3 linked regions of the Hamadaea flava genome follow. The main gene of each other region encodes a partner of the protein of the gene in region 2 in a complex. Links are inferred from orthologs where the notes say so. Each region holds a gene or a part of one and is shown on either strand. Other genes may lie near its edges.

Region 1 (7,213 bases), 2.7 Mb from region 2 along the record:
CCTGGAGTCCGGTACGCCGATGGTGGCGGCCACCTTCACCGACGGCCCGGTCGCCGGCTACTCCTCGGCCGAGGTGTCCGATGTGGAGTCCGCCCTGCGGTGGCTGACCGAGCAGGTCGGCCCGGACGGCTACGTGGCCGTCATGGCCTACCTGGACCGGGTCGCCGACGCCCAGGCCGCCGAGGTACGCCCACTGCTGGCCACCGCTACCGGCCGGCCGGTCACGTTCGGCTGGGGGCCGCGCTTCCTGCACTCGACCGGCCAGTTCCACAAGGGCGGCCCGCAGGTCGGCGCGTTCCTCCAGATCACCGGCGCGGTCACCGACGACCTCCCGGTTCCGGGGCGCCCCTACACCTTCGGCGAGCTGCAGGCGGCACAGGCCGCCGGCGACCGGCAGGCGCTGGCCGGGCGGGGCCGTCCGCTGCTGCACCTGCACTTGAACGACCGGCGCGCCGGGGTGGCCCGCCTCCTCGACGCCGCCCGCATCTTGGGAGCCTGACGTGTCCCTCGCCCGGAGAAAGGAAGAGACGGGGCCGCGCAACCCCCTGCGCGATCCGCAGGACCGGCGACTGCCCCGCATTCCCGAACCTTGCGCCCTGGTCATCTTCGGCGTGACCGGCGACCTGTCCCGCAAGAAGCTCATTCCCGCGATCTACGACCTGGCGAACCGGGGGATGTTGCCGCCCGGCTTCGTCGTCCTGGGGTACGCCCGGCGGGACTGGGGTGACGGCGACTTCGAGGACTTCGCCCGCCAGCACGCCCAGGAGCACGCGCGTACGCCGTGGCGGGAGGAGGTGTGGCAGCGGCTGGTCGGCAACATCAAGTTCGTGGCCGGCGCGTTCGACGACGACGCCGGGTTCGACCATCTCGCCGCCACGCTGGACGACCTGCGGGAGACGCACGGCATCAAGGGCAACGCCGCGTTCTACTTCTCCATCCCGCCCGCCGCCTTCCCGACCGTGCTCAAGCAGCTCGAGCGGACCGGCATGGCGAGCAACGAGAAGTCCGGCGGCTGGCGCCGGGTGGTCGTGGAGAAGCCGTTCGGCAACGACCTGGAGTCGGCGAAGAAGCTCAACGACCTCGTCGACGACGTGTTCACCGCGCCGGACGTCTTCCGCATCGACCACTACCTCGGCAAGGAGACCGTCCAGAACATCCTGGCGCTGCGGTTCGCCAACGCGCTGTTCGAGCCGGTCTGGAACACCAAGTACGTCGACTCCGTGCAGATCACGATGGCCGAGGACGTCGGCATCGGCACCCGGGCGGCGTTCTACGACTCGGTCGGCACCGCGCGGGACGTGCTGCAGAACCACCTGTTGCAGCTGCTCGCACTGGTGGCGATGGAGGAGCCGACGAGCTTCGACGCGAGCGAGATCCGGGCGGAGAAGCTGAAGGTGCTGCGGGCCATCAAGCTGCCCAGCGACATCGCCACCGGCACCGTCCGCGGCCAGTACACCGCGGGCTGGGTGGCCGGCGAGCCGGTGGCCGGGTATCTGGAGGAGTCCGACGTCCCCGCGACCTCGACGACCGAGACCTACGTGGCCGTCGAACTGGGCATCCAGAACCGGCGCTGGGCCGAGGTCCCGTTCTACATCCGCTGCGGCAAGCGCATGCCGCGCCGGGTCACCGAGGTGGCGATCCTGTTCAAGAAGGCGCCGCACCTGCCGTTCAACCCCGACGACGTGGAACTGCTCGGCAACAACCAGCTGGTCATCCGGGTGCAGCCGGACGAGGGCGTCGTGCTCAAGTTCGGCTCGAAGGTCCCCGGCACCGCGATGGAGCTGCGCGACATCGCGATGGACTTCTCCTACGGCGAGGCCTTCACCGAGGCCAGCCCGGAGGCGTACGAGCGGCTCGTCCTGGACGTCCTCATCGGCGACCGGACGCTGTTCCCGACCGCCGACGAGGTCGAGGAGAGCTGGCGGGTGGTCGACCCGCTCGAAGAGGCGTGGGCCGGCACCAAACCCGACCCCTACCGGGCCGGTACCTGGGGGCCGATCGAGGCGGACGAGATGCTGGCCCGCGAGGGCCGCACCTGGCGCCGGGCATAGGAGGACTGAACAATGCTGGCTCTCTGGGACACTACCGGGGCCGAGGTCGTCCGCAAGCTCGCCGCCGAACGGCACTCCGCCGGCGGCGTCGCGAGCGGACTGGCCTTGACGCTGGTCGTCGTGGTCGAAGAGGCACGCGTACGCGCGGTCGAGGACGCGGCGACGATCGCCGCCGCGTCGCACCCCTGCCGCCTCATCGTGGTCAGCCGGATCTCGCCGACCGCCGGGGCGACCCGGCCCGGCGTCGACCCGGCCAAGGACCGGCTCGACGCCGAGATCATCGTCGGCGGGCGCCTCGGCCCGGCCGAGGCGGTCGTGCTGCGGATGCACGGCGGCGTCGCCCAGCACGCCGAGAGCGTCGTCATCCCGCTGCTCGCCCCGGACGTCCCGGTGGTGACCTGGTGGCACGGCGCTCCCCCGGATCGCATCGCCGAGGACCCGCTGGGGGTCGTCGCCGAGCGGCGCATCACCGACGTCGCACAGGCCGCCGATCCGATGGCCTCACTGCGCCAGCGAGCGGTCGACTACGCCCCGGGGGACACCGACCTGGCCTGGACGCGTACGACGCCGTGGCGGACCCTTCTGGCGGGCGCGTTCGACACCGTGACTGAACCGGCGACGGCGGTCTCGGTGACCGCGCCCGGCGATGACCCGGTGGCCGCGTTGCTGTCGGGGTGGCTCTGCGCCCGGCTCGGCGTCACTCCGACGCTCAAGCCCGGATCGCGGCTGGATCAGGTCGCGGTGACCCTCGGCGACGGCTCCGAGTTGTCGCTGACCCGCAACGAGGGCACGGCGGTGCTGTCGCGGAGCGGCTCGCACGACCGGGTGCTGCCGTTGGTGCACCGTCGGCTCGGCGAGGAACTGGCCGAGGAGCTGCGTCGGCTCGACGCCGACCAGATCTACGCCGCCGCGCTGGAGGCCGCCACCGGCACCGAGGGGCTCAACGACCGCATCGGCCAGCGCGTCGGGGTGAAGGACCTGGTGAACGTGTGAGCGCGGAGCACGCCGTCATCGTCCACGCCGACGCCGACCTGCTGGCTGAGGCGGTCGCGGCGCGGTTGACGGTCAAGCTGATCGACGCCCAGTCGGCCCGCGGCAGCGCGAGCGTCGTGCTCACGGGTGGGCGGGTCGCCGCCGCGGTCTACCGGGCCGTGGCCGCCAGCCCGGCCCTCGGGGCCGTCGACTGGTCACGGGTGGACGTCTGGTGGGGCGACGAGCGCTTCCTGCCGGCCGGCCACCCTGATCGCAACGAGACCCAGGCGCGCCAGGCGCTTCTCGACCTGGTTCCGCTCGATCCCGCACGGGTACGCCCGATGGCGCCGTCGGACGGGCCGGACGGGGACGATCCGGAGGCCGCCGCCGCCCGGTACGCCGCTCAGCTGGCCCGGGTCGCGGAGGGTTCGGCGGATCTGCCGTACTTCGACCTGGTGTTGCTCGGGGTGGGCGAGGACGGCCACGTCGCGTCGGTCTTCCCGGAGCAGCCGGCCGCCTACGAGACGCGTCCGGTGGCCGCCGTACGCGGAGCGCCGAAGCCGCCGCCGGTGCGGATCACCCTCACCCTCCCGGCGATCAACACCGCCGACGAGGTGTGGCTGATCGCCACCGGTCCGGGCAAGGCCGCCGCCATCGGGATGGCCGTCTCCGGCGCCGGCGCAGTACAGGTGCCCGCCGGTGGCGTGGAGGGTGTCGGGCGTACGTTGTGGCTGCTGGACCGGGCCGCCGCGGCTCAGCTGCCGGCCAAGGCGGTCAGCCTGCGCTCCTGACGGACGCGGTATTCGGCCCGATGACCGCGAAAGGCCCCCGCACCGAAGTGCGGGGGCCTTTGCGTGAGTCTGATCAGAGCGGGCGGACCTGCTCGGCCTGGGGGCCCTTGGCTCCCTGAGCGATCTCGAACTCAACCCGCTGGTTCTCCTCCAGGCTGCGATACCCGCTGCTCTGGATGGCCGAGAAGTGAACGAACACATCCGGGCCGCCGTTGTCGACCGAGATGAAGCCGAAGCCCTTGTCCGCGTTGAACCACTTGACGGTTCCCTGTGCCATGCTGCGCCTAACTCCCTTGGTGGGTTCTTCCACGTGCGTCTGCATCGTGACCTTTTAGCTGCGGAGCACGCGAAGCCTTCCCAAAAGTGCTGGTCAAGCAGCGCGAGTGAACCTCGTACGCAAAAAGATGCCATCAGCCTAGCGCATCCCCGCGACCTATGGGTGCACGGTGGGCCGGAACACGCCGAACGAGTGGATGATTACTTGACTTCGAGCTTGAGCCAGAGGCCGAGACCGACGATGCACGCGAACCAGATGACACCGACCAGAACGGTGTATCGGTCCAGGTTCTTCTCGGCGACGGACGAACCGGCCAGGTTGGAGGAGACCCCGCCGCCGAACATGCTCGACAGGCCGCCGCCCTTGCCCCGGTGGAGCAGGACCAGCAGGGTCAACAGGCCGCTCGTGAGGAGCAGGATCACGATCAGCGTGTAGGCGAACCAAATCGGCACGGGAGGTCCTCTCAGAGGGCGTTGTCGGGGATCAGAATAGCCGGACGAAGGCGCGGGAGCACACCCCGGTGGGCATGCTCCCGCGAAGACTCCGCCCGGTCGCCGGTCAGGAGGCGCCGGACTGGCTCGGGTTCTTCAAGCCGATCGCGCTGATGTCCGGCTGGGCGAACATGGGGGAAATGAAGACGTTCGACACGTTCGACCCGTAGATCCGCTGGGCCACGCTGTAGACCACCGGGATGGCGGCCGCCTTCTCCATGATCTTCTGGTCCAGCTCGCCCCAGAGCTTGTACTGACGCTCCAGGTCGGGCTCGGCGACCGCCTCGTCGATCAGCCGGTTGATCTCGTCGTCGTCGAAGAACGAGTAGTTGTTCGTCCCCGTCTCCCCCGGCGCGGGTAGGTTGCGGCCGTCGAACAGGGCCGGCAGCACGGCCGAGCCGTTCGGGTAGTCCGGCACCCAGCCGGCGAAGATCAGGTCGAAGTTGAGGCTGGAGTCCGAGACGTCGTGGTAGTACGTCTTGTAGGTCACCGGCACCGCCTCGACCTGGACGCCGATCCGCAGGTACATCTCCACGACCGGCTTCATCAGCCGCTTGATCGCCGGGCTGTCCCGGTACGCCACTCGCAGCTTCTTCGGGCAGTCCTTGGCCTGCTTCAGCAGCTCGGCGGCCCGGTCGATGTCGCCGTCCGGCCGGGTGTTGGTGCCGTAGACGTCGAAGTCCTTGTGCGCCGCCAGCGACGGCGGGATGAACGAGGTCGCCAGCTCACCGGAGATCGAGCCGCCCAACGCCGTACGCAGCTTGCGCTTGTCGAAGGCGTACGACAGGGCCTGCCGGCACTTCACGTCCTTGATCTTGCGGGTGTTGATCGCGAAGAAGCGCACCGCGCCCGTGGTGCCGGTGGCGGTCCGGGCGGCCAGCTCGGGGTCGTTGACGACCTGCTGGAGGAAGTTCGGGGCGACATCCTGGTCGATCATGATCCCGGAGTGCTCCGGGCCCTGGTCGGCGATGAGCTTGTTGGTCTCCTCGGCCGAGTCGTTGGCGGCCTGGATCATGATCTTGTCCGGGTACGCCTTGCGCACCGAGTCGGTGCCCGCGTCCCAGTTGTCGTTGCGGACCAGGGTCAGCGCGGCGTCGGTCCGGTCGGTGATCTTGTAGGGGCCGGAGGAGAACGGCTGCTCGTCGTACGCCGGCCGGTCCTTGCCCTCGATCTCCTGCCGGACCGGGGCCAGCCCGGTGAGCGCGGCGACGTAGCCGAAGTCGCCGACCGCCTGCTTCAGGTGGTACTGGACCGTCTTCTCGTCGACGCACTCGACGGCCTTGATGCCCTGGCCGCCGTTGTTGCCGTTGAGGAACGGGCCCTTGTAGTCCTTCGGCGCGTCCAGGTAGTTGCGGACGTAGGGCAGCCCGTCCTGCATCAGATCGGAGAAGTTGCGCTCGGCGCCGTACTTGAGGTCCTTGCAGGTGACCGGGGTCCCGTCCTGCCACTTCACCCCGTCGCGGAGCTTGAACTCCCAGGTCTTGTTCCCGTCGGACGGCCGCCCGGTGTCGGTGGCCAGGTCGGGCACGATCTCGCTGGCCGCGTCACCCGGCTCCGCCTTGGTCGTCGTCAGCGTCCGGGTGATCAGGCGACTGATGTTGACCTCGAGCGCGGCGTTGATGATCTGCGGATCGAGGTGATCGGGCAGGGCCCCGACGAAGACGGTGAGGGTGCCGCCCTTCGCGGGGGCGTCGGCCTCCGTGCTGGCGGCCGAGTCGCAGGCGGCGACGCCGCTCAGGACCAGCGCGGCGGTGACCCCGTACGCGGCCCGGCGACGCCAGGCTGGGGCGGTGACATGGCGGTGCATGCTCGTCCTCATGGGGGGTGGGGATGGGACGCCAGACACTCTATGGTTTGCGCCGCACGCGCGGGAACCCGGGCGGCCTTTCGCAATCAACTCCTGACCTTGACCTGACGCAAGGTCAGGAGTCGATGACTCAGCGCGTCACCGGCCGGCTCCGGATCACTGGAGCCGGAAGCAGCGCAGCTGGGCGAAGTCGTTCCGGGTCGCCCAGTACATCACCGAGCGGGTGGTGGGGCCGTAGATCCCGTCGGCGTTGATGTTGTACGCGTCCTGGATCGACGCGACCTTCGCCTTGGTGGCCGAGCCGTAGATCCCGTCGACCGTCAGGCCGGTCTGGTAGCAGTCGTTCAGCTCCCGCTGGAGCACCTTCACCGCCGCGTTGGCGATCCCCGACTGGAGGTGGCAGTTCGTGCTGCCGCTGGCCGAGGGGACGCTGGCGGACAGCCGGGCGCCGGTGTAGGGGTCGATGCCCGTGGTGGGCTGCAGGACGGAGCTGGTGCAGACCGGCGTCGCCGCCGCGGCCGGGGACGCCGGCAGCAGGACCGTCGCACACGCTACGAGCGCGGTCGCCACCGCGATGACTCGTTTCATGGTTCCTCCCGTGAAGTCGGTCCGAAGTGGACCGTGACCTCGCGATCCGCCGATCGCGACAGCGAGAGTTTTCCATGAAGCAGTTCGGCGCGACGCCCCGCTGGGACATCGCGCCGAACTCGGTTCTAAGCCGGGCGGATCAGGCCGCCTTGGCGTACCGGACGATCCCGGCGAACTCCTCCAGGACCAGGCTGGCCCCGCCGACCAGGGTGCCGTCCACATCGGGCTGCGCCATG
Region 2 (7,336 bases):
CGAGCTATTCGGACGTGCGTGATCTGCGGACGCGTTCAGCGCCGGGGCTCAGCCCTGGCGCTGCTTGTGGCGCGGGTCGTCACAGATGACCATGACCCGGCCGTGCCGGCGGATGACGCGGCACTTGTTGCAGATCTTCTTAACGCTCGGCTTGACCTTCACGGTTCGCCTTTACTCCGGTTTTGGACACGGACATGCGTCCGATGTCGGTGTGCTGTTGCTACTTGTAGCGGTAGACGATCCGGCCCCGCGTGAGGTCATAGGGCGACAGCTCTACGACCACCCGGTCTTCGGGCAGGATGCGGATGTAGTGCTGGCGCATCTTTCCGCTGATGTGGGCCAAGACTTTGTGACCATTGGCCAGTTCCACCCGGAACATTGCGTTCGGGAGTGGCTCGATGACCCGGCCCTCGATCTCGATGGCCCCGTCCTTCTTCGGCATGTCCTCCGCTACCTGACATCGGCTGCATTGATTGGCTCACGTTGTCCTCGCGCAGGTGGCCCGGAACCCGGGTCGCCGGCACGCCAGCCGCGGCACTGTCATCCGCCGGAGCATTGGCAGGCATGACAGAGGGGACGCGGTGCGCCGTTGAGCCAGTCTACGCGGCCATATGCATCGACGCCAAATCAGGGTCCGCCGCACCCGCGGTCGGGCGCGTCACAGCCGGCGCGTCGTGATCTCCGTTACCCCACGGAGTTACGCAGCGGAGTCACGCGGCGCTCGCGGTGACCAGATCGCCGAGGCGGTCGCGACCGCCGTCCTCCGCGGTGAACACCCACACGCCGTCCTCGTAGAGGCCGATCGAGTGCTCGACATGGGCGGCGTACGAGCCGTCGACGCTCACCACCGTCCAGCCGTCGCCCAGTTCGAGCGTACGCGGAGAGCCCATCGTGATCATCGGCTCGATGGCCAGCGCCATCCCCGGCACGAGGAACGGACCCTTACCGGGCCGCCCGTGGTTGAGGATGTGCGGATCCTGGTGCATCTCGGTGCCGATACCGTGGCCGCCGTACCCGTCGACGATGCCGTACCGCCGCCGCGTGCCGGTCACCCGGCCGACGAGGGCCGACTTCTCGCCCCGGATCGACGCCTGGATCGCGTACGAGATGTCGGTGAGCCTGCCGCGGCCGGACCGCACACCGCGGGCGGCGGCGGCGATCCCCGCCCACATCGCGTCCTCCGCGACCGCGGCCATCCGCGTCAGCTCCGGTGCGGCCGCGCCGACCCCGACGGTGATCGCCGAGTCGCCGTGCCAGCCGTCCAGGATCGCGCCGCAGTCGATGGAGATCAGATCGCCGTCGGCGAGCACCTGCCCACCGGACGGGATGCCGTGCACGATCTGCTCGTTGACCGAGGCGCAGATCGAGGCAGGGAAACCCTGGTAGCCCTTGAACGACGGGATCGCGCCGGCGTCCCGGATGACCTTCTCGGCGAGCGCGTCGAGATCGGCGGTGGAGATCCCCGGCCGCACGGCCTCGCGCATCGCGGCCAGGGCCGCGGCCACGACCAGACCGGCCTGCCGCATCTTCGCGAGCTGGGCCGGCGTTTTGACCTGAATGTCGAGCTGGTGACGCATTAGACCAGACTAAGTCAGTCCCGGAGGGCGCTTCCTCGGGGCGGGCGGATAGCGGCGTCAGCCACCGTAGGAGCGCAGGGCGTCGATCGCGCGCGCGGTGACGTCCTCCACCGGGCCGGTGGCGTCGATGCCCACCAGCTTGTTCTGGGCGCCGTAGTAGTCCGCCAGCGGCGCGGTGTCACGCTCGTAGACGCGCAGCCGCTCCGCGATCGTCTCCGGCTTGTCGTCGTCGCGCTGGTACAACGATCCGTTGCACCGGTCGCAGACGCCCTCCTTGGTGGGCGGGTCGAACTCGACGTGCCAGATCTTGCCGCAGTTGTGGCAGGTACGCCGCCCGGACAGCCGCCGGATCACCTCGTCGTTGTCGACGACGAGTTCCAGCACCAGGTCGAGCGCCGTACCGGCATCGGCGAGCATCTTGTCGAGCGCGGTCGCCTGCGGCACCGTACGCGGAAAACCGTCGAGCAGGAAACCGTCGGCGGCGTCGGGCTCGGCCAACCGGTCCCGCACCATGTTGATGGTGACCTCGTCCGGGACGAGACCGCCGGAATCCATGTACCGCTTGGCTTCCAGCCCCAGCGGCGTGCCCTGGGACACGTTCGCCCGGAAGATGTCGCCGGTGGAGATCTTGGGCACGGAGAGGGTCGAGGCGATGAACTCCGCCTGCGTACCCTTCCCCGCGCCCGGCGGGCCGACGAGAACCAGCCTCATCGCAGGAAGCCTTCGTAGTTCCGCTGCATGAGCTGGCTTTCGATCTGCTTGACCGTCTCCAGGCCGACGCCGACCATGATCAGTACCGCGGTGCCACCGAACGGGAAGTTCTGGTAACTGCTGCCGCCGAGCCACATGAAGAAGAAGTTCGGCAGGACCGCGATGATGCCCAGGTAGAGGGCACCCGGCAGGGTGATCCGGGTCAGGATGAAGTCCAGGTAGTCGGCGGTGGGCTTGCCGGGCCGGATGCCCTGCACGAACCCGCCGTACTTCTTCATGTTGTCGGCCACCTCAGTCGGGTTGAAGGTGATCGACACGTAGAAGTAGGTGAAGAAGATGATCAGCAGGAAGTAGGTCAGGATGTAGACCCAGTCGCTCGGGTTGGCCAGGTGCCGGTCGACCCACGTCCAGACCTTGCCCGGGTCGTCGCTCTTGGTGAACTGGAGCGCCAACTGCGGCAGGTAGAGCAGGGACGAGCCGAAGATGACCGGGATGACGCCGGCCTGGTTGACCTTGAGCGGGATGTAGGTCGAGGTGCCGCCGTACATGCGCCGGCCGACCATGCGCTTGGCGTACTGCACGGGGATCCGGCGTTGCGCCTGCTCGATGTAGACCACGGCAGCGATGATCGCGACGACCAGAACCAGTACGCCGACGAACCAGTACGCGCCCTTGGACTTGTAGATCTGCCAGCCCTCGGCGGGAAGCCGGGCGGCGATCGAGGTGAAGATCAGGACGGACATGCCGTTGCCGATACCGCGGTCGGTGATCAGCTCGCCCAGCCACATGATGACGCCGGTGCCGGCGGTCATCGTGATCACGAGCGAAGCCAGGGTCAGCCACTGCGGGATCGCGGTCTGCGGGATGATCTCGACGCCGGCCGGGCAGGCGTTGCCGAACAGCTGGCCCGACTTGCCGAGCGCGACGAACGCGGACGACTGCAGGACGGCCAGACCCAGGGTCAGGTACCGGGTGTACTGCGTGATCTTCGCCTGGCCGGACTGGCCCTCCTTGCGCAGCTGCTCGAGCCGCGGGATCACGACGGTCAGCAGCTGCAGGATGATCGACGCGGTGATGTAGGGCATGATGCCCAGCGCGAACACCGACAGCGAGAGCAGCGCTCCGCCGGAGAAGAGGTTCAGCAGGCTGAAGATCCCGTTGGTGTCCCCCGCCTGTGCGTTCTTGATGCACTCCTGGACGTTGCCGTAGGAGACGCCGGGGCTGGGAATGGTGGCACCGAGCCGGTAAAGCGCGATGATGGCCGCCGTGAACAGCAGCTTCTTGCGCAGGTCAGGCGTCTTGAACGCACTGAGAAACGCGGAGAGCAACTCTATCCTCCTGCGCGAGGCGACCTTTTCGGGGTCGGTGGCGGGGGCGTGACGGGATGGCTACGGGACGAATCCCATAGCTGGGTTTGGACTGTAACAGTCCAAGGGTGGTTCTGCTCAGGGGTGTCGACACATTATTTGCCTCGGTGCCCCTGGACCTGTGCTAAAAGCAAGGCGCCGACTGCCGACTCCACAGAAGGAAGCAGCAGCCGGCGCCCTGATTGCCCGTGCTTAACAGCTCGGTAGCTTGCCACCGAGCCTGCCTGGCTTACAGCTCGGTGGCGGTGCCACCGGCGGCGGCGATCTTCTCCTTGGCGGACGCGCTGAACGCGTGCGCCGAGATCTGGAGAGCGATGCCGCCGAGGTCGCCGGTGCCGAGCACCTTGACCGGCTGGCCCTTGCGGACCGCGCCGGCCTCGGCCAGCTCCTGCGGGCCGACCTGGCCGCCGTTCGGGAACAGCTCGGCCAGCCGGTCCAGGTTCACGACCTGGAACACGACCTTGAACTTGTTCTTGAAGCCCTTCAGCTTCGGCAGGCGCATGTGGATGGGCATCTGCCCGCCCTCGAACGCCGCCGAGACCTGGTAACGGGCCTTCGTACCCTTCGTACCGCGACCGGCGGTCTTACCCTTGGAGCCCTCACCGCGACCGACACGGGTCTTCGCGGTCTTGGCGCCGGCTGCCGGACGGAGGTGGTGGACCTTGATCGTCATCAGTCGACCTCCTCAACCTTGACCAGGTGGTTCACCGTGAAGATCATCCCGCGAATCTCGGGACGGTCCTCCTTGACGACCACATCGTTGATCCGCTTCAGGCCGAGCGAACGCAGCGACTCGCGCTGGTTGAACTTGGCACCGATCTCGGACCGGACCTGCGTAACCTTCAGCCGCGCCATCACGCACCCGCTCCCGCGCGCAGTGCCAGCATGCGGGCCGGGGCCACGTCCTCGACCGGCAGACCGCGGCGAGCGGCGACAGCCTCGGGCGACTCCAGCATCCGCAGCGCCTTCACGGCGGCGTGGACGATGTTGATCGGGTTGGACGAGCCGAGGCTCTTGGAGAGCACGTCGTGGATGCCGGCGCACTCCAGCACGGCACGCACCGGGCCACCGGCGATGACACCGGTACCAGCGCTCGCCGGCTTCAGCAGGACGACGCCCGCGGCGTCCTCGCCCAGCACCGGGTGCGGGATGGACGAACCGATCCGCGGCACCTTGAAGAAGTGCTTCTTGGCCTCCTCGACACCCTTGGCGATCGCCGCGGGCACCTCCTTGGCCTTGCCGTAGCCGACGCCGACCGTGCCGTCGCCGTCGCCCACCACGACCAGCGCGGTGAAGCTGAACCGACGACCGCCCTTGACGACCTTCGCGACGCGGTTGATCGTGACGACCCGCTCGATGTGCGGGGTCTTCTCGACCGGCGCGCGGTCCCGGCCGCCGTCGCGACGGTCGCCGCGACCGCGACGCTGACCGTCGCCGGACTCGTTGCTGTTACCGGACCCGGAGCCCCGGCGCTGTGGACCTGCCATTATTCGATCCACTCCTTCCTAGAACTCGAGCCCGCCGCTGCGGGCCGCGTCCGCCAGAGCCGCAATACGGCCGGCGTAGCGGTTGCCGCCACGGTCGAACACAACCTTGCTGATGCCCGCGGCCTTGGCGCGCTCGGCCACCAGAGCGCCCACCTTCGTGGCGAGGTCGCTCTTGGTGCCCTCGGCGCCCCGGATCGAGGCGTCCATGGAAGAGGCCGACACGAGGGTGTGACCCTTGATGTCGTCCACGATCTGCACGGTGATCTGCCGCAGGCTGCGGGTGACCACCAGACGCGGCCGCTCCGCCGTTCCGCTGAGGTTCTTGCGGATCCGGAAGTGCCGGCGCGCCTTGCCGACGGCGCGCTGAGCCGCGACGCCGCTGCGGCGCTTGAGGAGCTGGGCGCTCACTTCTTACCTGCCTTTCCAGCCTTGCGGCGGATGACCTCGTCCGTGTACTTGACACCCTTGCCCTTGTAGGGCTCCGGCGGACGGATCTTCCTGATCTTCGCGGAGACCTCGCCGACCAGCTGCTTGTCGATACCCGACACGTGGAACAGCGTCGGCCGCTCCACCGTGAAGGTGATGCCCGCGGGGGCGGTCACCAGCACCGGGTGCGAGAAGCCCAGGGCGAACTCGAGGTCCGAGCCCTTGGCGGTGACGCGGTAACCCGTGCCGTTGATCTCCAGGCTCTTGCGGTAGCCCTCGGTGACGCCGACGATCATGTTGGCGACCAGGGTACGCGAGAGACCGTGCAGCTCCTTGGCGCGGCGCTCGTCGTTCGGGCGGCTGATGAGCAGCTCGCCGCTCTCACTGCGCTCGGCAGTGATCGGCTCGGCGAGGGTGTGCTCGAGAGCGCCCTTGGGGCCCTTGACCTTGACGGTCGGGCCATCGATGGTGATGTCGACCCCGGTCGGGACCGGGATCGCCTTACGTCCGATTCGCGACATTGCAGACCTTCCTCACCAGACGTAGGCGAGGACTTCCCCGCCCACCCCTCGCTTGCGGGCCTGCCGATCGGTGAGCAGTCCCTGGGACGTCGAGATGATCGCCACGCCCAGGCCGCCGAGCACCTTGGGGAGCTCCTGCGAACGGGCGTAGACCCGAAGGCCGGGCTTGGAGACCCGGCGGATGCCGGCGAGGCTGCGCTCACGGCTCGGGCCGTACTTGAGGTCGACCGTCAGCGTCTTGCCGACAGCCCCCTCCTCGGGCTCCTCAACCGCCCAGGCGGAGATGTAGCCCTCGGCCTTGAGGACCTCGGCGATGTTCGCCTTGATCTTCGAGTAGGGCATCTGCACCCGGTCGTGATACGCCTGGTTGGCGTTACGCAGACGCGTCAGCATGTCTGCGATTGGGTCGGTCATCGTCATGGTTTGTCTTAACCTCTCTCGCCGCGGTTCCGCCGGCTGCCGGACGATCCCGGCCGGGGCCTACGGCGAAGCAAGTATTCGGTCGCCAACGGCCCCTTGAGGCCGCTGGAGATGTGATCGTTTACCACGAAGCCTTCGACACGCCGGGCAGCTCGCCACGGTGCGCCATCTCCCGGATGCAGACCCGGCAGAGACCGAACTTCCGGTAGACGGACTTCGGCCGACCACACCGCTGGCAGCGGGTGTAGGCACGCACGGCGAACTTCGGCTTCGCGGCCGCCTTGATGATCAGCGCCTTCTTGGCCATATCAGTTCTCCTTGAACGGGAAGCCCAGCAGCTTCAGCAGCGCCCGGCCCTCATCGTCGGTCGTGGCGCTGGTCACCAGGGTGATGTCCATGCCCCGAACCGAGTCGATCCGGTCCTGGTCGATCTCGTGGAAGACCGACTGCTCGGTCAGACCGAACGTGTAGTTGCCGTGCCCGTCGAGCTTGCGCCCGTCCAGACCGCGGAAGTCACGGATACGCGGCAGGGCGATCGCCAGCAGCCGGTCCAGGAACTCCCACATGCGGTCGCCGCGCAGGGTCACCTTCGCGCCGATCGGCATACCCTCGCGCAGCTTGAACTGCGCGATGGACTTGGTCGCCTTCCGGATCTGCGGCTTCTGGCCGGTGATGGCCGTCAGGTCGCGAACCGCACCGTCGATCTTCTTGGCGTCGCGGGCGGCCTCGCCCACACCCATGTTCACGACGATCTTGGTCAGCCCCGGAACCTGCATCGGGTTGGCGTACTGGAACTGCTCACGCAGCGCCGGCACGATCTGCTCCCG
Region 3 (7,784 bases), 1.2 Mb from region 2 along the record:
GGCCGAAGTGGACGTTGAACCGGAGGAAGTCGATCAGCTCACAGGCCGCGTCGATCTCGGCCTGGTACGCCGTCTTCGACTGGCCGAGCATCGTGGCGGCGTTGAGCGTGCTGCGCCAGGGTCCGGCCAGCAGCTCCGCCGCCTTCAGGAAGATCCCGGCGCGGTCTTCGAAGGAGAGTTCACGCCACATCGGGGCGGCCTTCTTCGCCGCCGTCACCGCCGCCACCGCGTCGGCGTTAGTCGCATTGTGGGTGACTCCCAGCACGTGCGCATGCTTGTGCGGCTGGACGACATCGATCGCCTCTCCGCCCGCCATACGCTGCTGCCCGTCGACGGTCATCGTCAGATCCACCCGCTCGGCGGCCAGCTCGGTCAGCCGGCTCTCGAGGGCGGCCCGTTCGGGGCTGCCGGGCGCGTAGTCGCGCACTGGTTCGTTCCGGGGTTCCGGCGTGACGAACAGGGCATCCATGGTGTGCTCCCAGACGTTGGCTGCGGTGGCAAGGTCTCGCATACATCCTCGCATGCCCGTTCGTTCCTTACATCGGGTCCCGGACGCCCGTGTGACAACCGCCATCCGTCTCCCTTAGCCCGGGTCGATACGCTTGGGCCGCCCCTCATCAAGGAGATTCCATGACCAAGACCGGCATCGCCGACCGTGCCCCCGCCAAGAGCGCGCAGGACACCACCGCGATCAAGACCGGCGTACCCACGGCGCTCGCGGCCGTCGGCCTGGTCTGGCTCGCGGTCACCCTCGCGGTCGCCCGCGGGACGCTGCACGGCAGCTCCGGTGACGTGGCCCTGAGCACGGCCGCGCTCTCGCTCCCCGCCCTGGTGCAGGCGGCGGTGTTCGCCGGGATCGCCGCCGGCTTCGCGACGACCATCGGGATCGCCCGGACGCGTACGCGAGTCCTCGCGGGCTTCGGGACCGGACTGGCAGTCGGCGTACTCGCGTTCGGCACGGTCCTGCTCGGCTACGGGCTCGAACGCGGTCTGGAGACGGCGGTCGCCGCCGCGATCGGGGTCGCCGCGCTCCTCGGTGGCGGCATCGGCGCACTGCGACCGGTCCGCATGCTCCAGACCGGGCTGATCGTGACGTTGCCGGTGATCGTCCTCGGCTACGTCGTCGGCCACTTCTCCGAGCCGTTGCTCAAGCTCTTCGGCGACAACGGGACGGTCGCCTCCCGCTACAGCGCTTCGGGCTACATCGGCGTCACAGAAGCACTGGTTCAGGGACTCATCGCCGGCATCGTGGCCTTCGTCCTGCTACGCCGGGGCGGCCCGCTCCCGATCAAGGACAACCGGATCGTCTTCGTGGCGTACGCCTTCGCCGGGGCGCTGCCCGGACTGATCATCGGGCTCAGCGAGGTCCTCACCCGGGGCGGCGCCGCCTGGCTGATCGACATGACGACCACGTTCAGCAAGTACGACCAGGTCCTCTTCGGCTGGGGCAACGGGAACCGGGCGAACCAGGCGCTGGTCGTGTTCTTCGTCGGCGCGCTGGCGTCGCTGATCCTCTACGGCCGCACCATCAAGAAGCCCGCGGCCTGAGGCCACGGGCTCGACGGCTGGACGGTTGCGGAATCAGAGCAGGACGGCGGCGGTAGCCAGCCAGGCTCCGTCGTCCTGCCGCTCGATGCGGAAGGCGAACGCGATCACCGTGCCGTGCGCGTTCAGCACGACGGCAGCCTCGCCGATGCCCGGACGCGGCTCGCAGACGCGCAGGCGGCGGGGCTTGACGGCGGCACCACGCGCGGCGTTCCGCGGGCGCAGCTCGCCGACGCGCTTGGCCAGGCGGGAGATCTCCTCGGTGATCTGGACGGCCTCGGCCGGGCGGCAGATCCGCGCCAGCTGGGCGCTGGGCCGGAAGCCCTGGCACACCTCAAGGCAGAGCATCAGGAAACGGCGCGCGGCGGTCTGGCAGACTCCAGAGGCGCCGACGAGCGCGGCGAGCGGCAGCGCTTCCTCGGGGGTGGTTACGGCGACCGCCGCAGCCACCGGTGCGATCTCGTCCGCGCAGGGCGGCTCGTGGGCCGGTGCCGGGAGCAGCCGGTGCACGGGAGTCATCGCAGACCCTCCGTTTCGCCTCAGTCGCCTACCGAGTTCCGCTGTCGGCGTTCCCTCAGTTTGCGTCAGTTTGCCTTTGCAAGAATGTGGTGTTGACAGACTAGCGCCCTTTGTCAAGCTCCGGTAGATCGCCGCCGACAAATGGATTGTCGCGGATGAAATCGGCGGTCTCGGCATACATCCTGGAGATGAAGTCTTCGAGCTTGGCGCGCTCCACGCGCCACTGACCGCGCCCACCGATCTTGATCGCGGGCAGATCCCCTCGCCGCACGAGCGCGTAGACCTGGGCGAAGGAGATGTTCAGCTCCTCGGCCACGTCGTTGAGTTCGAGGAAACGGCGTTGTTCCATCCGGAAGACCTCACCAGCCTGCGTTTGCTTCAGTTTGCCATGTGACGGTAAGGATGCAAGCCAGTCGCCCCCCGGCGCTCGGCGGCGGGGTGTAGGAAGAACGTGCACCACCGCACAAAGTGCGGGAAACGACGTAGGAGGAGGAAGGGTGGCCGAGGACAAGGTCCGGGTCTACCTGGCCGCGACGCTGCCGATGCTCGCCGAGGCGCGCACGGCCGGCGAGGTGGCGGCGGTGGCCGCGCACGCGGTCACGCCCGCGCTGCGGGAGTGGTACGTCGAGGGCGACGAGGAGGAGTTGGAGTACGTCGCGTTCACCCGGGCGGCGCAGGACGCGCTCCGGCTGCTGCACGCGGACGCGGGGGCGCCCCGGCGCCGGGTGGTGGTCTCCGCCGACGTGGCCGGGCGCACGGTCCGGCAGCAGGACGCCGACCTGGGGTCGAGCACGGTCCAGGTGGCGGCGGCGGTGAGCCTCGCCGACGTGGCCGCGATCCACGTGGACGACGCCGACGCCGAATCCGCCGTGGCGGCGGCGGCCGAGGTGGTCGACCAGGCGGCCGCCGGCGATCCGGACGCTCAGTTCACTGTGGACGGCGCGGAGGATCACGAGCTGCTCTGGTACGCCCCCAGCGAGCTGGCCGACGTCCTGGAGCTGTGAACGACGACGGCCCCTCTCCGCACTGGAGAGGGGCCGTCGGCCGATTCGATCAGGAAGCGGCGCCGTGGCAGCGCTTGTACTTCTTGCCGCTGCCGCAGGGGCAGGGCGCGTTGCGCGACGTGGCGACCACCGACTCGCCCGACGCGGCGCCGTTCGTACGCGCGCCGCCCCGCGGAGAGGGTTTGCGGCCCTGGGCCGCGGCGGTGCCGAGGCCGAGCGCCGGAGCCTGCTCCACCTTGGTTCCGCCACCTTCGGACGGGGAGGTGTAGCTGAGGTTCCGCGGCTGCGAGCTGCCGCCGAGGCCCTTGGCCTTGATCTCCACGTTCGACTCGAAGTTCGGCACCGCGAGGCCGGGCTGCGCGACCTCGACCGGCGCCGGCTGCTCCTCCTGCACCTGGACTTCGAGGTTGAAGAGGAAGCCGACCGCCTCCTCCTTGATGCCCTCCATCATCTGGGCGAACATGTCGAAGCCCTCGCGCTGGTACTCGACCAGCGGATCGCGCTGGGCGTACGCCCGCAGGCCGACACCTTCCTGGAGGTAGTCCATCTCGTAGAGGTGCTCGCGCCACTTCCGGTCGATGACGGCCAGCAGGACCTGGCGCTCCAGCTCCCGCAGCGCCTCCGTGCCGAGCTGCTCCTCGCGGTTGTCGTACGCCTCGTTGACGTCGTTCTTCAGCTGCTCCAGCATGAAGTCGGGGTCCAGGCTGGACTTCTCGCCGCCCGACTCCGCGATGAGCTCGTCGACGGTCATCCCGACCGGGTACAGCTGCTTGAGGCTGGACCACAGCTGGTCGAGGTCCCAGTCGTCGGCGTAGCCCTCGGCGGTGGCGCCCTGCACGTAGCCGGTCACCACGTCATCGAGCATGTTGCGGACCTGGTCGTTCAGATCCTCGCCGTCGAGTACGCGCTTGCGCTCGGCGTACACCACCTGGCGCTGCTTGTTCATGACCTCGTCGTACTTGAGGACGTTCTTGCGGATCTCGGCGTTCTGCGCCTCGATCTGCGTCTGCGCACCCTTGATCTGACGACTGACCATCTTGGACTCGATCGGCACGTCGTCCGGCAGGCCCAGCCGGTCCATGACCGCCTCGACCGCGCCCGACCGGAACCGGCGCATCAGCTCGTCCTGCAGCGACAGGTAGAACCGGGACTCGCCCGGGTCGCCCTGCCGGCCGGAGCGGCCGCGCAGCTGGTTGTCGATGCGGCGGGACTCGTGCCGCTCGGTGCCGAGGACGTAGAGACCACCGGCGTCGGTGACCTCCTCGGCCTCGCTGGCGCAGGCTTCCTCCCAGGTCGGGAGGATCTCCTCCAGAGCCTTCAGGTACTCGTCGCCGTGTTCCTCCTCGGTCAGGCCACGCTGGCGCAGCTCGGCCGCGGCGAGGAACTCGGGGTTGCCGCCCAGCAGGACGTCGGTGCCTCGACCGGCCATGTTCGTGGCGACGGTGACCGCGCCCCGACGGCCTGCCTGCGCCACGATCTCGGCTTCCTTCGCGTGATACTTCGCGTTCAGGACCGAGTGCGGGACGCCGCGCCGGCGCAGCATCTGGGAGAGGATCTCGGAGTTCTCGACGGACACCGTGCCGACCAGGACCGGCTGGCCCTTGTCGTGACGCTCGGCGATGTCCTCGACGACCGCCTCGAACTTCGCCTTCTCCGACTTGTAGATGACGTCGGACTGGTCCTTGCGGATCATCGCGCGGTGAGTGGGGATCGAGACGACGCCGACGTTGTAGACCTTGTTGAACTCGGCAGCCTCGGTCTGCGCCGTACCGGTCATGCCGGAGAGCTTCTCGTAGAGGCGGAAGTAGTTCTGGAGGGTGATCGTCGCGAGAGTCTGGTTCTCCTGCTTGATCTCGACGTTTTCCTTCGCCTCGATCGCCTGGTGCATGCCCTCGTTGTACCGGCGGCCGTGCAGGATGCGACCGGTGAACTCGTCGACGATCAGGACCTCGCCGTCGTTGACGATGTAGTCCTTGTCCCGCTTGTAGAGCTCCTTGGCCTTGATCGCGTTGTTCAGGTAGCCGACCAGCGGGGTGTTCACCGACTCGTAGAGGTTGTCGATGCCGAGGCGGTCCTCGACGCGGCCGATGCCGCGCTCGGTGATCGCGACCGTGCGCTTGGACTCGTCGACCTCGTAGTCGCCCTCGCCGTCGAGGCCGCGCTCCAGCCGCGAGACGACCTTGGAGAACTCCTGGTACCACCGGGCCGACTGCTCGGCCGGGCCGGAGATGATCAGCGGCGTCCGCGCCTCGTCGATCAGAATCGAGTCGACCTCGTCCACGATCGCGAAGTTGTGGCCGCGCTGCACCAGTTCCTCGTGCGACCAGGACATGTTGTCGCGCAGGTAGTCGAACCCGAACTCGTTGTTCGTGCCGTAGGTGATGTCGCACTCGTACGCCGCGCGGTGCTCGGCGGCCGGGCGGTTCGGCAGGATCACGCCGACGGTCAGGCCGAGGAAGCGGTGCACCCGGCCCATCCACTCGGCGTCGCGCTGGGCGAGGTAGTCGTTGACGGTGATGATGTGGACGCCCTTGCCCGACAGCGCGTTCAGGTACGCCGGCAGCAGCGCGGTCTGCGTCTTGCCCTCACCGGTCTTCATCTCGGCGATGTTGCCGAAGTGCAGGGCGGCCCCGCCCATGATCTGCACGTCGTAGTGGCGCTTGTGCAGGACCCGGCGAGCGGCCTCGCGGACCGTGGCGAACGCCTCGGGCAGCAGGTCGTCGAGGGTTTCGCCGTCGGCCAGTCGCTCCCGGTACTGAACCGTCAGCTCGCGCAGCTCGTCGTCGGTGAGGTCGGTGTAGTTCTCCTCGATCGAGTTGACGGCGGTCGCGATCGCCTGAAGGCGGCGCACCATGCGACCCTCGCCGGCGCGGAGGATCTTCTCAAAAATCGACACGGGTCAGCGCTCCCCTAGATGGTCTGCCGACCCATCCTAGGCGGAGTTTCGCCGTTCACCCACCCCCGCCCGGCCGGGTGCCCCTAAAGCGGCATAAACCTCGCGTCTGGGCACACACTTATCGGCTTGCCCTAGCTGGCAGACTCGACCCATGAGCAGCCCCTATGACCAGCCGCAACCGGTGCTCGGCGCGATCACCGACCGCGGCGAGAAGATCATGCTTCGGCCGGCCGAGATGCGCGATGTGGACGCCATTCTCACCGCCTGCACCGACCCCGAGAGCCAGCGGTGGACCACCCTCTCTCCGGGCTACGACCGTGACCGCGCGGTCGGCTTCGTCACCGACTACGCGCCCGGCTGGTGGGCCCGTGGACAGGGCGCCGCCTGGGTGATCGCGGACGCCGACGGCACGTACGCCGCCCAGCTCGACCTCCGGGTGCTGGCCGATCCGAAGATCGCCGACGTCGGCTTCCTCACCGGGCCGGCCGCCCGCGGCAAGGGCTACATGACCGCCGCGCTCCGGGCGGCGACCGCGTACGGGCTGCTCCACCTGGGGTTGGAGCGCGTCGAATGGAAGGCGCACGTCGGCAACGTCGCCAGCCGCCGGGTCGCCGAGAAGGCCGGCTTCACCTTCGAGGGGACACTGCGGGCGTACGGGAGCAAGGACGGTCGCCGGGTCGACGAGTGGATCGCCTCGTTCCTCCCGGCCGACCTGCCGGCCGACGCCGCCGTGGAGGTGCTCGGGTGAGCTACGTCTACCGAGACGTCATCGAAGCCGGTGACCTCCTCCTGCGCCGTCCCCGGGCGACGGACGCCCCGGAGGTCGCGCGGGCGCTCGACGACCCCGAGGCCGTCCGTTTCCTGCCCAACGTGCCGATCCCGATGACCGCCGCGTTCGCCGAGGACTGGGCGAGCCCGGACAGCAACGCCCAGTTGGAGGCGGCCGGTGGGGTGCGGTTCGTCGCCACCGATCGGCGTACCGGGGACCTGCTCGGCGCGGTGAGCCTGCAGCGGGCTCAGGCCGACCGGGCGCAGGCCGAGACCGGCTATTGGGTGGCGCCCTGGGCACGCGGCAAAGGCGTCGGCACCGCCGCCGTGAGCGCCGTCGCGGCGGCTGGTTTCGAGGCCGGGCTGGCCCGGATCGAACTGTGCGCCGAATGGGAGAACGTCGGGTCGCAGAAGGTCGCGCTGGCGGCGGGCTTCCGGCGGGAGGGCGTACGCCGATCGGCCGCGCTCTCGCGGGACGGCGACACCCGGCACGACCTGATCACCTTCGTCCGCCTCGCGTCCGACAGCGGCGACCCGGTCCCGCCGGGACTGCCCCCGCTGCCGGGCGGGCAGCTCACCGACGGGGTGGTGACCCTGCGGCCGCAGCGTACGCAGGACGCCGCCGACCTGCTGGCGCTGTTCACCCTGCCCGAGGTGGCCGAGACCAACTTCGGCGACACCGAGGTGACGCTGGCGAACATGACGGCCAAGGCGGCCCGAGTGGGCTCCCTGTGGCTGGCCGGCGACCGGGCCGACATGATCATTCTCGACGCCGCCACCGGGGAGTTCGCCGGGGACATCGGCTTCTACTACTTCATGCGCGGGCTCCAGGAGGGCATGATCGGCTACAGCCTGCGCCGCGAGTTCCGGGGTCGCGGTTTCGCGTCCCGGGCCGCCGATCTGGTCGCCCGCTGGGCGTTCGAGGAGGCCGGGGTGGCCCGCGTCATCGCCGGCACGGATCCGCGCAACATCGCGTCGCAGAAGGTGCTCGAACGGGCCGGGTTCGAGCGTGAGGCGCACATGCGCCACCGCCTGCCCGGCCCGGACGGCAC

What was found. Proteins that work in one complex are often made in the same cells at the same time.
Region 1: secY (region 2) and secG share a complex: the UniProt entries of both Escherichia coli proteins name them as parts of the sec protein translocase complex. The link is inferred for Hamadaea flava from one-to-one orthologs.
Region 3: the proteins of secY (region 2) and secA are in contact, whole or in part, in a crystal structure (PDB 3DIN), measured with the Thermotoga maritima proteins. The link is inferred for Hamadaea flava from one-to-one orthologs. Residues at the interface, in WP_004081795.1 of Thermotoga maritima: Glu108, Gly109, Glu110, Glu111, Ala236, Glu237, Arg238, Arg239, Ile240, Thr241, Ile242, Gln243, Tyr244, Ala245, Arg246, Arg247, Val248, Thr249, Gly250, Arg251, Arg252, Val253, Tyr254, Gly256, Ala257, Ser258, Thr259, Tyr260, Leu261, Pro262; in WP_004082002.1 of Thermotoga maritima: Glu261, Ala262, Arg263, Lys300, Ala301, Arg302, Thr303, Ile304, Ile305, Leu323, Tyr324, Asp325, Pro326, Val329, Ser330, Tyr333, Ile336, Lys340, Phe345, Val349, Glu363, Phe364, Tyr374, Ser375, Gly376, Gly377, Glu393, Ile395, Thr482, Ser483.

What each region holds. Positions count from the first base shown.
Region 1 is NZ_JAMZDZ010000001.1:7,068,768-7,075,980, reverse strand. What follows is about bases 2,918-5,761. They hold secG (preprotein translocase subunit SecG), read right to left. Parts: upstream 4,544-5,761; coding sequence 4,292-4,543; downstream 2,918-4,291. Other genes in these bases: HDA40_RS33205 (ABC transporter substrate-binding protein), read right to left, coding at 4,650-5,761; HDA40_RS33215 (cold-shock protein), read right to left, coding at 3,888-4,091; pgl (6-phosphogluconolactonase), read left to right, coding at 3,041-3,814; HDA40_RS33225 (glucose-6-phosphate dehydrogenase assembly protein OpcA), read left to right, coding at 2,918-3,044. In the rest of the region: HDA40_RS33235 (phosphoglucose isomerase-related protein), read left to right, coding at 1-499; zwf (glucose-6-phosphate dehydrogenase), read left to right, coding at 501-2,051; more of HDA40_RS33225, read left to right, coding at 2,064-2,917; more of HDA40_RS33205, read right to left, coding at 5,762-6,389; HDA40_RS33200 (peptidoglycan-binding domain-containing protein), read right to left, coding at 6,546-6,977; tpiA (triose-phosphate isomerase), read right to left, coding at 7,117-7,213. UniProt on the Escherichia coli protein: Subunit of the protein translocation channel SecYEG. Overexpression of some hybrid proteins has been thought to jam the protein secretion apparatus resulting in cell death; while this may be true it also results in FtsH-mediated degradation of SecY.
Region 2 is NZ_JAMZDZ010000001.1:4,353,041-4,360,376, forward strand. What follows is about bases 1,451-4,417. They hold secY (preprotein translocase subunit SecY), read right to left. Parts: upstream 3,617-4,417; coding sequence 2,285-3,616; downstream 1,451-2,284. Other genes in these bases: map (type I methionyl aminopeptidase), read right to left, coding at 1,451-1,577; HDA40_RS20475 (adenylate kinase), read right to left, coding at 1,635-2,288; rplO (50S ribosomal protein L15), read right to left, coding at 3,885-4,328; rpmD (50S ribosomal protein L30), read right to left, coding at 4,328-4,417. Also shown: rpmJ (50S ribosomal protein L36), read right to left, coding at 49-162; infA (translation initiation factor IF-1), read right to left, coding at 221-442; more of map, read right to left, coding at 711-1,450; more of rpmD, read right to left, coding at 4,418-4,510; rpsE (30S ribosomal protein S5), read right to left, coding at 4,510-5,142; rplR (50S ribosomal protein L18), read right to left, coding at 5,161-5,550; rplF (50S ribosomal protein L6), read right to left, coding at 5,547-6,089; rpsH (30S ribosomal protein S8), read right to left, coding at 6,102-6,509; HDA40_RS20515 (type Z 30S ribosomal protein S14), read right to left, coding at 6,631-6,816; rplE (50S ribosomal protein L5), read right to left, coding at 6,818-7,336. UniProt on the Escherichia coli protein: The central subunit of the protein translocation channel SecYEG. Consists of two halves formed by TMs 1-5 and 6-10.
Region 3 is NZ_JAMZDZ010000001.1:5,550,856-5,558,639, reverse strand. What follows is about bases 2,918-6,332. They hold secA (preprotein translocase subunit SecA), read right to left. Parts: upstream 5,965-6,332; coding sequence 3,118-5,964; downstream 2,918-3,117. Other genes in these bases: HDA40_RS26140 (GNAT family N-acetyltransferase), read left to right, coding at 6,116-6,332; HDA40_RS26150 (DUF6912 family protein), read left to right, coding at 2,918-3,068. Outside these bases: pruA (L-glutamate gamma-semialdehyde dehydrogenase), read right to left, coding at 1-469; HDA40_RS26165 (hypothetical protein), read left to right, coding at 631-1,548; HDA40_RS26160 (Rv3235 family protein), read right to left, coding at 1,582-2,064; HDA40_RS26155 (helix-turn-helix domain-containing protein), read right to left, coding at 2,165-2,413; more of HDA40_RS26150, read left to right, coding at 2,562-2,917; more of HDA40_RS26140, read left to right, coding at 6,333-6,712; HDA40_RS26135 (GNAT family N-acetyltransferase), read left to right, coding at 6,709-7,784. UniProt on the Escherichia coli protein: Required for protein export, interacts with the SecYEG preprotein conducting channel.